Linked DNA regions of Cellulosilyticum sp. I15G10I2. The protein of the gene in region 1 interacts with the protein of each later gene in a pairwise test. Links are inferred from orthologs where the notes say so. Each region holds a gene or a part of one and is shown on either strand. Other genes may lie near its edges.

Region 1 (5,099 bases):
ACAGGGAACAGTTATAAGAGAAGCTGAATCGTTAAAAGTCATTGCAGACCTTCATGCACCTAGTCAGAGGGAAATTATTTTTAGCGGAGGAAAAGGTGGAAAAGGGAATCAACACTTTGCAACAGCAACCAGACAAGCGCCACGATATGCAGAAAAAGGTAAACCGGCAAAAGAATATTGGATCATTCTTGAGTTAAAGATGATTGCTGATGTAGGACTTGTAGGATATCCTAATGTAGGAAAATCTACACTTTTATCTATGGTAAGCAATGCACAGCCTAAGATTGCAAATTATCACTTTACGACTCTTGCGCCTAACTTAGGTGTGATTACTAATAAATATGGTAAACAGTTTGTTATGGCAGATATTCCAGGCCTTATAGAAGGTGCTTCTGAGGGCGTAGGATTAGGCCACGATTTTTTAAGACATGTTGAAAGAACAAAAGTTCTTATACATGTAGTTGATGTGGCAAGTACGGAAGGAAGAGATCCAGTACAAGATGTTTATACAATACAAAAAGAAATTAATATATACAATGACGAAATATTAAAAAATAAACCTCAAATTATTGCTGCAAATAAAATAGACATAGGAGATTTTGAGGAAAGCATCCAAAGACTAGAGCAGGCATTTAAACCTCAAGGGATAGAAGTTATTCCTATATCTGCAGCAGGTAATCAGAATTTGCAGGAGCTTATGCAAAAGACGTCGGATTTACTTGCTACTGTACCAGATCATACAGTTGTTTTTGAGCCAGAATTTGAAGAAGTTACTGATTATTCCAATGCACCTTTTACTATTACTAAAGTGGAAGATGGCTACTTTACAGTAGAAGGTATCGGGGTTGAGAAGATGATGGGTTATACTGCATTAGATACTGAAAAAGGCTTTGCATTTTTCCAGAAATATCTACGTGATAGGGGAATTATTGATGCTCTCGAGGAAGCAGATATTCATGAAGGTGACGTTGTTAGAATTTATGATTTAGAATTTGAGTACTTTAAGTAGAAAGGACAATATAATGCAAAATATTTCAAGTAAACAAAGGGCTTATTTGAAGTCTCTGGCACAAACTACAGATCCTATATTTCAAATAGGTAAAAATGGGATTACGCCTGAACTGACAGAAGCTATTTTATTAGCCTTAGAGGCAAGAGAACTTGTAAAGGTAAGTGTTTTAAGCAACTGTTTATTAGATCCGAAGTATATAAGCAGTGTGATTAGTGAAAGAACACATTCTATACCAGTTCAAGTGATTGGCAAAAAAATTATTTTTTATAAACCTTCAAAGAAAAACCCTAAAATTATTTTACCCTAATATACTTTTATTAAGAGTTGCTATTTTATAGTCAACTCTTATATTTTATATTTTAATTTTTAAAAAATAGGTTATAATAGAGAAGGTAAGTTGAACAAAGGAGAAGTGTTTTATGAGCATTGAGGAATCTCAAATTACTAAACTCGCCATAATGGGCGGGACCTTTGATCCTATTCATATAGGACATCTTGTTACAGCTGAAGAAGTAAGACATGAGTTTAATATTGATGAAGTTTTATTTGTTCCTACAGGACATCCCCCTCATAAGTCTAATATCAATATGACAACAAGTGAGCACAGATATTTGATGACAGTATTGGCTACAGCGGCTAATGCAAATTTTAAAGTATCGCGCCTTGAAATAGAGCGAGAAGGGGTTACATACACAATTGATACGATAAAAGAAATTAAAAAGGTGTATGGAAGAGATGTTAGGCTATATTTTATTACGGGAGCAGATGCGATTCATAAAATCCTTACATGGAAAGAATCAGAGGAACTACTTCAAATTTGTGACTTTGTAGCTGTAACCAGACCGGGTCATAATACAGAAGAACTTCTGCATCAAATTGAAGAGCTTAAAAGAACATATCAAACCAGTATACACTTTCTTGAAGTTCCGGCACTAGCGATATCTTCTTCAAATATTAGAGACAGAATTCACAATATGAAACCTATCAAATATTTAGTGCCACAAGAAGTAGAAAATTATATTAAAAAGTATAATTTATATGAATATAAAATATACCTTACAACAGAGGAACGGGAACGTATGTGCAGTTATGTAGCTTCAAAGATGTCGCCTAAAAGATATGCACATACAAGAGGCGTGATTGAAATGGCCATAGAATTTGCCAATGTTTATAAAATAAACTGTGATGAAGTATTTATTGCAGCATTATTTCATGATATTGCAAAAGAATTGCCTTTAGCAGAAAAAGAGAACTTATGCAGACAGTATAAGATTGAACTTGATGATTTTGAAAAAAGACATCTTGATCTTGCACATGGCAAGATTGGTGCAGCAATGCTTGAAAACGAATGGAAAATTACTAAGCCATCTATATTAGATAGTATTAGATATCATACTGTGGGTAGAGAAGAAATGTGTGATTTAGAGAAAGTTATCTATTTAGCTGATATGACTGAAGAAGGAAGAAGTCCCTATAAAGGCAAAGAGCAAATTAAAAGTTTAGCACTGTATGATCTCAATCGTGCAATGTATAAAGCACTTTATTCATCTTATAATTATGTAACACATCTGTTAGGCGAAGAAATACATCCTATCACTTTTAAGCTGCTTGAACACTACAAACAATATGATTTATAAAAGGTTATGATAAATAATGAGGAGGCATTATGAATACGATTGTGATACAAGCTGTTATTCTTATTTTAGGCTTTGTCGTCTTAATTAAAGGTGCAGACTACTTTGTAGATGGGGCATCGTCTATTGCCAAGAATTTAAATGTACCAGATATCTTTATTGGCCTTACTATTGTTGCTTTTGGGACAAGTGCCCCGGAAGCAGCTGTAAGTATAAAAGCTATGCTGAGCCATAATACTGATATGGTACTTGGAAATATTATAGGCAGTAATATATTAAATATTGTACTTATCTTAGGTATTGCGGCATCTATAGCGCCAATTAGGGTTCAGAATAACACGATAAAAAAAGAGATTCCATTTTTACTTTTAGTTTCTATTTTGCTCAGTGTTCTTTTTTTAGATATTCCACTGCAAAATGGCAATATCAATATGATATCAAGAGGTGATGGTATCGTCATACTCATTGTTTTTACTATTTTTATTTATTATTTGCTGCATTTGGCTAAAAATGGTCAAAGCGAAGAGATAGAAGCGAGGTACCCGCTAAAGTTAGCTATTGCATATAGTTTTTTTGGACTTATCGCTATTATTATAGGCGGAAATTTCGTTGTAAATGCGGCAACTAAAATAGCAACTTCAGCTGGTGTCAGCCAGAGATTTATTGCACTTACCATTGTTGCGCTTGGCACATCACTCCCCGAACTAGTAACATCTGTAATGGCAGCTAAAAAAGGTAAGCAAGATATCGCAATTGGTAATATTATTGGAAGCAATATCTTTAATATATGTTTTGTAGCTGGACTTCCAGCTGCGTTATTTGGTAATATAATACCTAAAGATCCTATTGGGCTTGATTTATTAGTTATGGTTTTTTGCACGATTGTTCTTTATATATTTAGTAAATCAGAAAGAATCGTATCTAAAAGTGAAGGGAAAGTTTTCTTAATAATGTTTGCTATTTACTATGGGTACTTAGTTTTTACACAACTTAACGTGTTTGTTGCATAAGGAAAGGAGATTTTAATAACTTGGATAAAAACACATTAATACTTGCTAAACAAATATATGACATAATTAATAATAAAAAAGCAACAAGTATAGAAGTGCTGGATGTACACCAACTGACAACTTTAACTGATATTTTTATTATTGCTGTTGCGACTAATATACGTCAAACACAGGCGATTACAGATGAAATAGAAGAGTTTCTTACAGATTATCAGGTGCCCCTTCTTCAAAAAGAAGGCTATACAACAGCCAAATGGATTTTGTTAGATTATGGTAACATTATTGTGCACGTTTTACATCAAGAAGATGCTGCGTTTTATGGGCTGAACAGACTTTGGAAAGATGCAAAAGTAATTACGTTCTAATGAGAAAGAACCTAAAACATTAGATTAAATCATGTTTTAGGTTCTATTTATTATTTTATACGTCTATTAAATTTAAGTTTGGCCACTTTTTTTCTTCTGCGTCTTTTAAAAATACGTCTCAAAACGCTTATAAAGAAAACAATAAGTACCGCTGGAATGACTATAAAATAGATCTTTTTATCGATTAACAACGTATTAGATACGGGTAAAACTGTTGGATAAGGTGATGGAGAAAACTCAATATCTTTTATGAGTAAGTTGTTTTTCGCTAATATCTGAGTACCGTGCAAATAAGTAATCGTTCCAATAGTACTTCCTTTACTTGTACCAATTTCAATATATTCAGGAAGATCAATATGCGTTGTGATATCACGCTCTTTAATATCTTTTTGAATAAGAATAGATAAGGGTGTTTCTACAGAAATTGAACAATTACCTGCCTGATAGGTTTGTCCGCTTTTAACTGAATACATAGGCAATGTTTTTAAGCTGGTACCTGTACTATGAAGGTTCAGAGTGCGGTAGGAATTGATGCCATAGTTTAATAAGGCATTGGTATCTGTATACAAACTATCTCTCTCAGACTTTAAGATAACCGCAACAAGATCGATATCACCATGTTTTGCAACAGTAACTAAAGTATGTCTTGCTACATCTGTGTAACCTGTTTTACCGGCAATAACATCAGCTCTATACATTTTACTGTCGCGTTGTTGATTCATCAGACGATGCTGCTGAGATAAATATCTCGTTTCTGTGGTTTTATTAGTACTTGGAATCTGGTAGGTTGTATGACTCATTATTTCGGAAAAATAAGAGTTATTATAAATATAGCTTGTGATTAATGCCATGTCATATGCAGTTGTATACTGCTCCGCACTATGTAAACCATGGGGATTGACAAAATGCGTATTAACAGCGCCAAGTTCCTTGGCACGTTCAGTCATTTTAACGCCAAAGTTTTCAATAGAACCGCTGGCAGCCTCTGCGAGGCCGTTAGCCACTTCGTTAGCAGACATCAAAAGAACACCATGAAGTGCTTGGTCTACTGTGATTTGTTCACCAACATCCATACCAA
Region 2 (4,069 bases), 730 kb from region 1 along the record:
TATTGCACTTCAGGCAGGGAATAAGCACATATAAAAACAAGACAGGATAAGTACATGGTTTAGGAGGTTGAATATGCCAATAACTCAGGAAATTAGCAAGTCAAAATTATTAAATGTACTAGAAAGAGTAATAGATGAGATAGATGATTGGCTTATCATTGGCGATGCAGAAGGCAAAATTGTATATGCGAATGAAAATGTATATACCTCTTGCGGATGTACAAAAACAAGTATATTAGGTCAAGATATGTGCATGTTTGTAGGGGTAGATTTAGCAGATGATACAGTTCTTGAAAAGATCAGAAAATTTGTAATGGAAGGTGAGAAATTTGAATTTGTTACAAATCGGTTCATTAAGAATGAAAAGAGAATTTATTTAACAAATTCTTTTAATGCAGTCTGGAGTGAGAAGAAATTAGAGTACTATGTGTGTATTTCTAAGGATATTACAAGAACGCAAAGAATGAAAGAAGAAGTTTACAGGGTAAGTTATATAGATTATCTAACTAATTTTCCAAACGAAAAAGTTTTCTTAGAAAGCTTACATAAACAAGTCCAAAGATCGCGGAAAAATAGTTATAAATTTACTGTAATTTTGATTGATATTAAAAAAATTGGAGAAATTAATAATACATATGGCTTAGGCGTAGGCGATAAAATTATAAAAGAAGTAGGACATAGAATAAAGAGTTATTTAAATCAAGACCAAGAAATCTTTAAATATACTGATAATACATTTGCAGTTATCCATCAAAATATAAAAGATATAGAGGAAACTAAGAAACTTTTAGAAACATTAAATGAAGTAATGCAAGAGCCCATAAAAATCCACAACAGTTATATGTATATGGCTTTTAAGGCTGGGGTAGTACTTTATCCAGAGAACTCAACTAGTCCTGGTGAACTTGTAAAGATGGTACAAATTGCACTTGCAAAAGCAAAAAAAGAGATAAGTTACTCTTCTTATGTTTTTTATACAAAAGATATACAAGAAGAAGTTCAAAATAATATGCTTCTTGAATCAGACATGAGGATTGCAGTTGAAAATGATGAGTTCTTAGTTTATTATCAACCATTTGTAGATCTTAATAGCAATAAGATAGTAGGGATGGAAGCCCTCATTAGGCGTTTAATGGGTAATGGAGAATTAGTCCTGCCAGGAAAGTTTATTGGCTTACTTGAAAAGATGAATCTTATTGAAAAAGTTGGTATCATGGTGATAGAAAAGGTATGTGTGCAGATTAGAAAGTGGATTGATAGGGGTTATGAAATCGTACCTATTTCAGTTAATCTATCCGCGCTTCAATTTAAAAATCCAAATCTTGCTAAGAATATTAAAAACATTTTAAATAGATATGAGATTGAGCCGCAATATATCGTACTAGAAATTACAGAGTCAACCGTTATGGAGGATGTAGGTATCGCACAACTTGTGATTCATGAATTAAAGAGCTATGGGTTTACAATATCCATTGATGATTTTGGGACAGGGTATGCTTCTATTGGATATCTCAAGAAATTTATGTTTGATCATCTTAAAATAGATATTTCATTTATCAGAGAAATTGTAAAGAATCCTCAAGACCGAACAATAGTAGAAGCTATTATTTCTATAGCCAAAACACTTAATTTAAAAACAATTGCTGAAGGTATTGAAAATGAAGAACAACTGCACATTATGAGCAGACTCGGATGTGAAATGGGACAAGGTTTTTTGTGGAACAAGCCTATAAGCGCAGTGGAAATAGAAGATAGGTATTTTAAAGTCTAAACACAATAAAGTGAGGACAGACGTTTCTTAATCTTTGCTTGAAATAAAAGCGTGATATATGTTAAACTAATTAATAAAACTAAAGAAGCTAAAGGAGTTATTGGTTAATGAGTAATTTAGAAGAATTAACTTTAGTTCAGCTAAGGCAAAAAGCTAAGGATTTAGGCATAAAAAATATTAACAAAATGCGAAAAAGTGAGCTGATAACTCATATTGAAGAAAGTCATAACTCCTCTTTTTTAGAAGATAAGGCTAATCAGGATAGTATAGTAGAGACGACTAAGGTGCTTTTAGATGAACGGGATGCTGAAAGTGAAGAAGACGGACTGCTGATCGAAGAACCAGCGCTTCAAGAAATAGAAATGAAAAGCGAACGCATGGTGGGTGCTGGTATTCTTGAAATTATGGCAGACGGGTATGGTTTTTTAAGATCTCAGAACTTTATGCGCGGAGAAAATGATATTTATCTGTCTATTTCTCAAATTAGAAGATTCAATCTTAAAACAGGGGATTGGATAGAAGGCGATATGAGAAAGCCAAAAGAAGGTGAAAAAGCAGGAGCGCTTTTATATGTGCATAAAGTTAATGGGGACAGACCAGAGCGGGCTAAATATAGACCTAATTTTGAGACACTGACGCCGGTGTTTCCAAATGAAAGACTTCATCTTGAATATGAAAGAGATATTTTATCTACCCGTATTATCGATATCATTGCGCCTATTGGAAAAGGCCAAAGAGGACTTATTGTAGCGCCGCCTAAGGCCGGCAAAACAGTTCTTTTAAAACATGTTGCAAATGCAATTACACATAATCATAGTGAAGTATCACTTATTGTACTGCTTATTGATGAAAGACCTGAGGAAGTAACAGATATAAGGCGTTCTATACAAGGCAAAGATGTTCAAGTTATTGCATCAACTTTTGATGAGCCACCAGAACATCATAAACAAGTCGTAGAAATGGTATTAGAAAGAGCGAAACGCATGGTAGAACAAGGTAAAGACTTAGTTATCTTGCTGGATAGCATTACGCGTATGGCTAGAGCCTACAATCTTACTATTCCGCCAAGCGGCAGAACACTATCTGGAGGACTTGATCCGGCAGCACTCCATATGCCAAAGAAGTTTTTTGGTGCTGCAAGAAAAATAGAAAATGGGGGGAGTCTTACAATACTAGGGACTGCTCTAGTTGATACAGGAAGTAAGATGGATGAGGTAATTTTTGAAGAATTTAAAGGAACTGGTAATATGGAACTTGTCTTAGACAGGTCTCTTTCAGAAAGAAGAATTTTCCCAGCTATCGATATTTATAAATCAGGAACACGAAGGGATGATCTGCTCTTATTGCCAGAAGAAGTAAGCGTTGCCTATAGTATTCGCAAAGAGCTCAATCGCAATAATATCTCAGAGGTTACAGAAAACTTAATTAATACGATGTTAGTATGCGGTAGCAATAAAGATTTTGTAGAACGTATGAAAAAAACTTTATAATTTTTAGTTGAAATTGATAGGCAAATACTTGCAATGTCAAAGAACTCATGCTATAATTCTACTGTTGTCACAAAATCGCTAGATTGAAAATTAATATAGAAAAGAACGATGAAAGAGGTGAATCTAAATGAATAAAGAAATCCAACCAAAATATGAAGCAGTATCAGTTACTTGTAATGGATGTGGTAACACTATTGAAACATCTTCAACAAAAGAATCAATCAATGTAGAAGTGTGTTCAAAATGTCATCCTTTTTATACAGGTAAACAAAGAGCAGCTTCAGCAAAAGGAAGAATTGATAAATTTAATAAAAAATACGATAAGTAAGAAATTACAAAAGGGGTTGAGAGGATGGTCTCAACCTTTTTTTTGCAAAAATTGGAGGTGAGCGAATGGCAAAGATAAATATTGGAGGACAAGCTGTTATTGAAGGGGTAATGATGAAGGGGCGTCACATTTATGCTGTTTCAGTGAGAAAGGCAGATGGGACAATCACTACAGATATTCAGCACTCCACAACTATTATGGAACGCATTAAAATCTTAAAGCTGCCTATTCTAAGAGGTATGGCTACATTCGTTGAATCGCTTGTTTTAGGCGTGAAAACACTTAGTTTTTCAGCAGAATTATATGGTGAAGAAGAGGATGCTGAAGAGCCGAGTAAATTTGAAGTTTGGTTACAGAACAGGCTTGGTGATAAAGGCGAAAAGATTATAATGGGACTCACAATGTGTCTATCCTTTGTATTTGCTATAGGACTATTTATGGTCCTGCCAATGCTTATAAGCAGATTATTTAGACATCAAG

The links. The genes of interacting proteins can lie anywhere in the genome.
Region 2: the proteins of BN3326_RS04725 (region 1) and rho interact in binary tests that used the Escherichia coli proteins (3 or more experiments, as listed by UniProt). The link is inferred for Cellulosilyticum sp. I15G10I2 from one-to-one orthologs.

The regions. Positions count from the first base shown.
Region 1 is NZ_FMMP01000006.1:955,933-961,031, reverse strand. What follows is about bases 1-2,675. They hold BN3326_RS04725 (YhbY family RNA-binding protein), read left to right. Parts: upstream 1-1,031; coding sequence 1,032-1,319; downstream 1,320-2,675. Other genes in these bases: nadD (nicotinate-nucleotide adenylyltransferase), read left to right, coding at 1,432-2,649; obgE (GTPase ObgE), read left to right, coding at 1-1,009. Outside these bases: BN3326_RS04715 (calcium/sodium antiporter), read left to right, coding at 2,679-3,656; rsfS (ribosome silencing factor), read left to right, coding at 3,677-4,021; BN3326_RS04705 (D-alanyl-D-alanine carboxypeptidase family protein), read right to left, coding at 4,072-5,099.
Region 2 is NZ_FMMP01000006.1:228,865-232,933, forward strand. What follows is about bases 1,213-4,069. They hold rho (transcription termination factor Rho), read left to right. Parts: upstream 1,213-1,878; coding sequence 1,879-3,261; downstream 3,262-4,069. Other genes in these bases: BN3326_RS01100 (bifunctional diguanylate cyclase/phosphodiesterase), read left to right, coding at 1,213-1,771; rpmE (50S ribosomal protein L31), read left to right, coding at 3,389-3,589; BN3326_RS01115 (DUF1385 domain-containing protein), read left to right, coding at 3,655-4,069. Also shown: ilvN (acetolactate synthase small subunit), read left to right, coding at 1-34; more of BN3326_RS01100, read left to right, coding at 74-1,212. UniProt on the Escherichia coli protein: Facilitates transcription termination by a mechanism that involves Rho binding to the nascent RNA, activation of Rho's RNA-dependent ATPase activity, and release of the mRNA from the DNA template.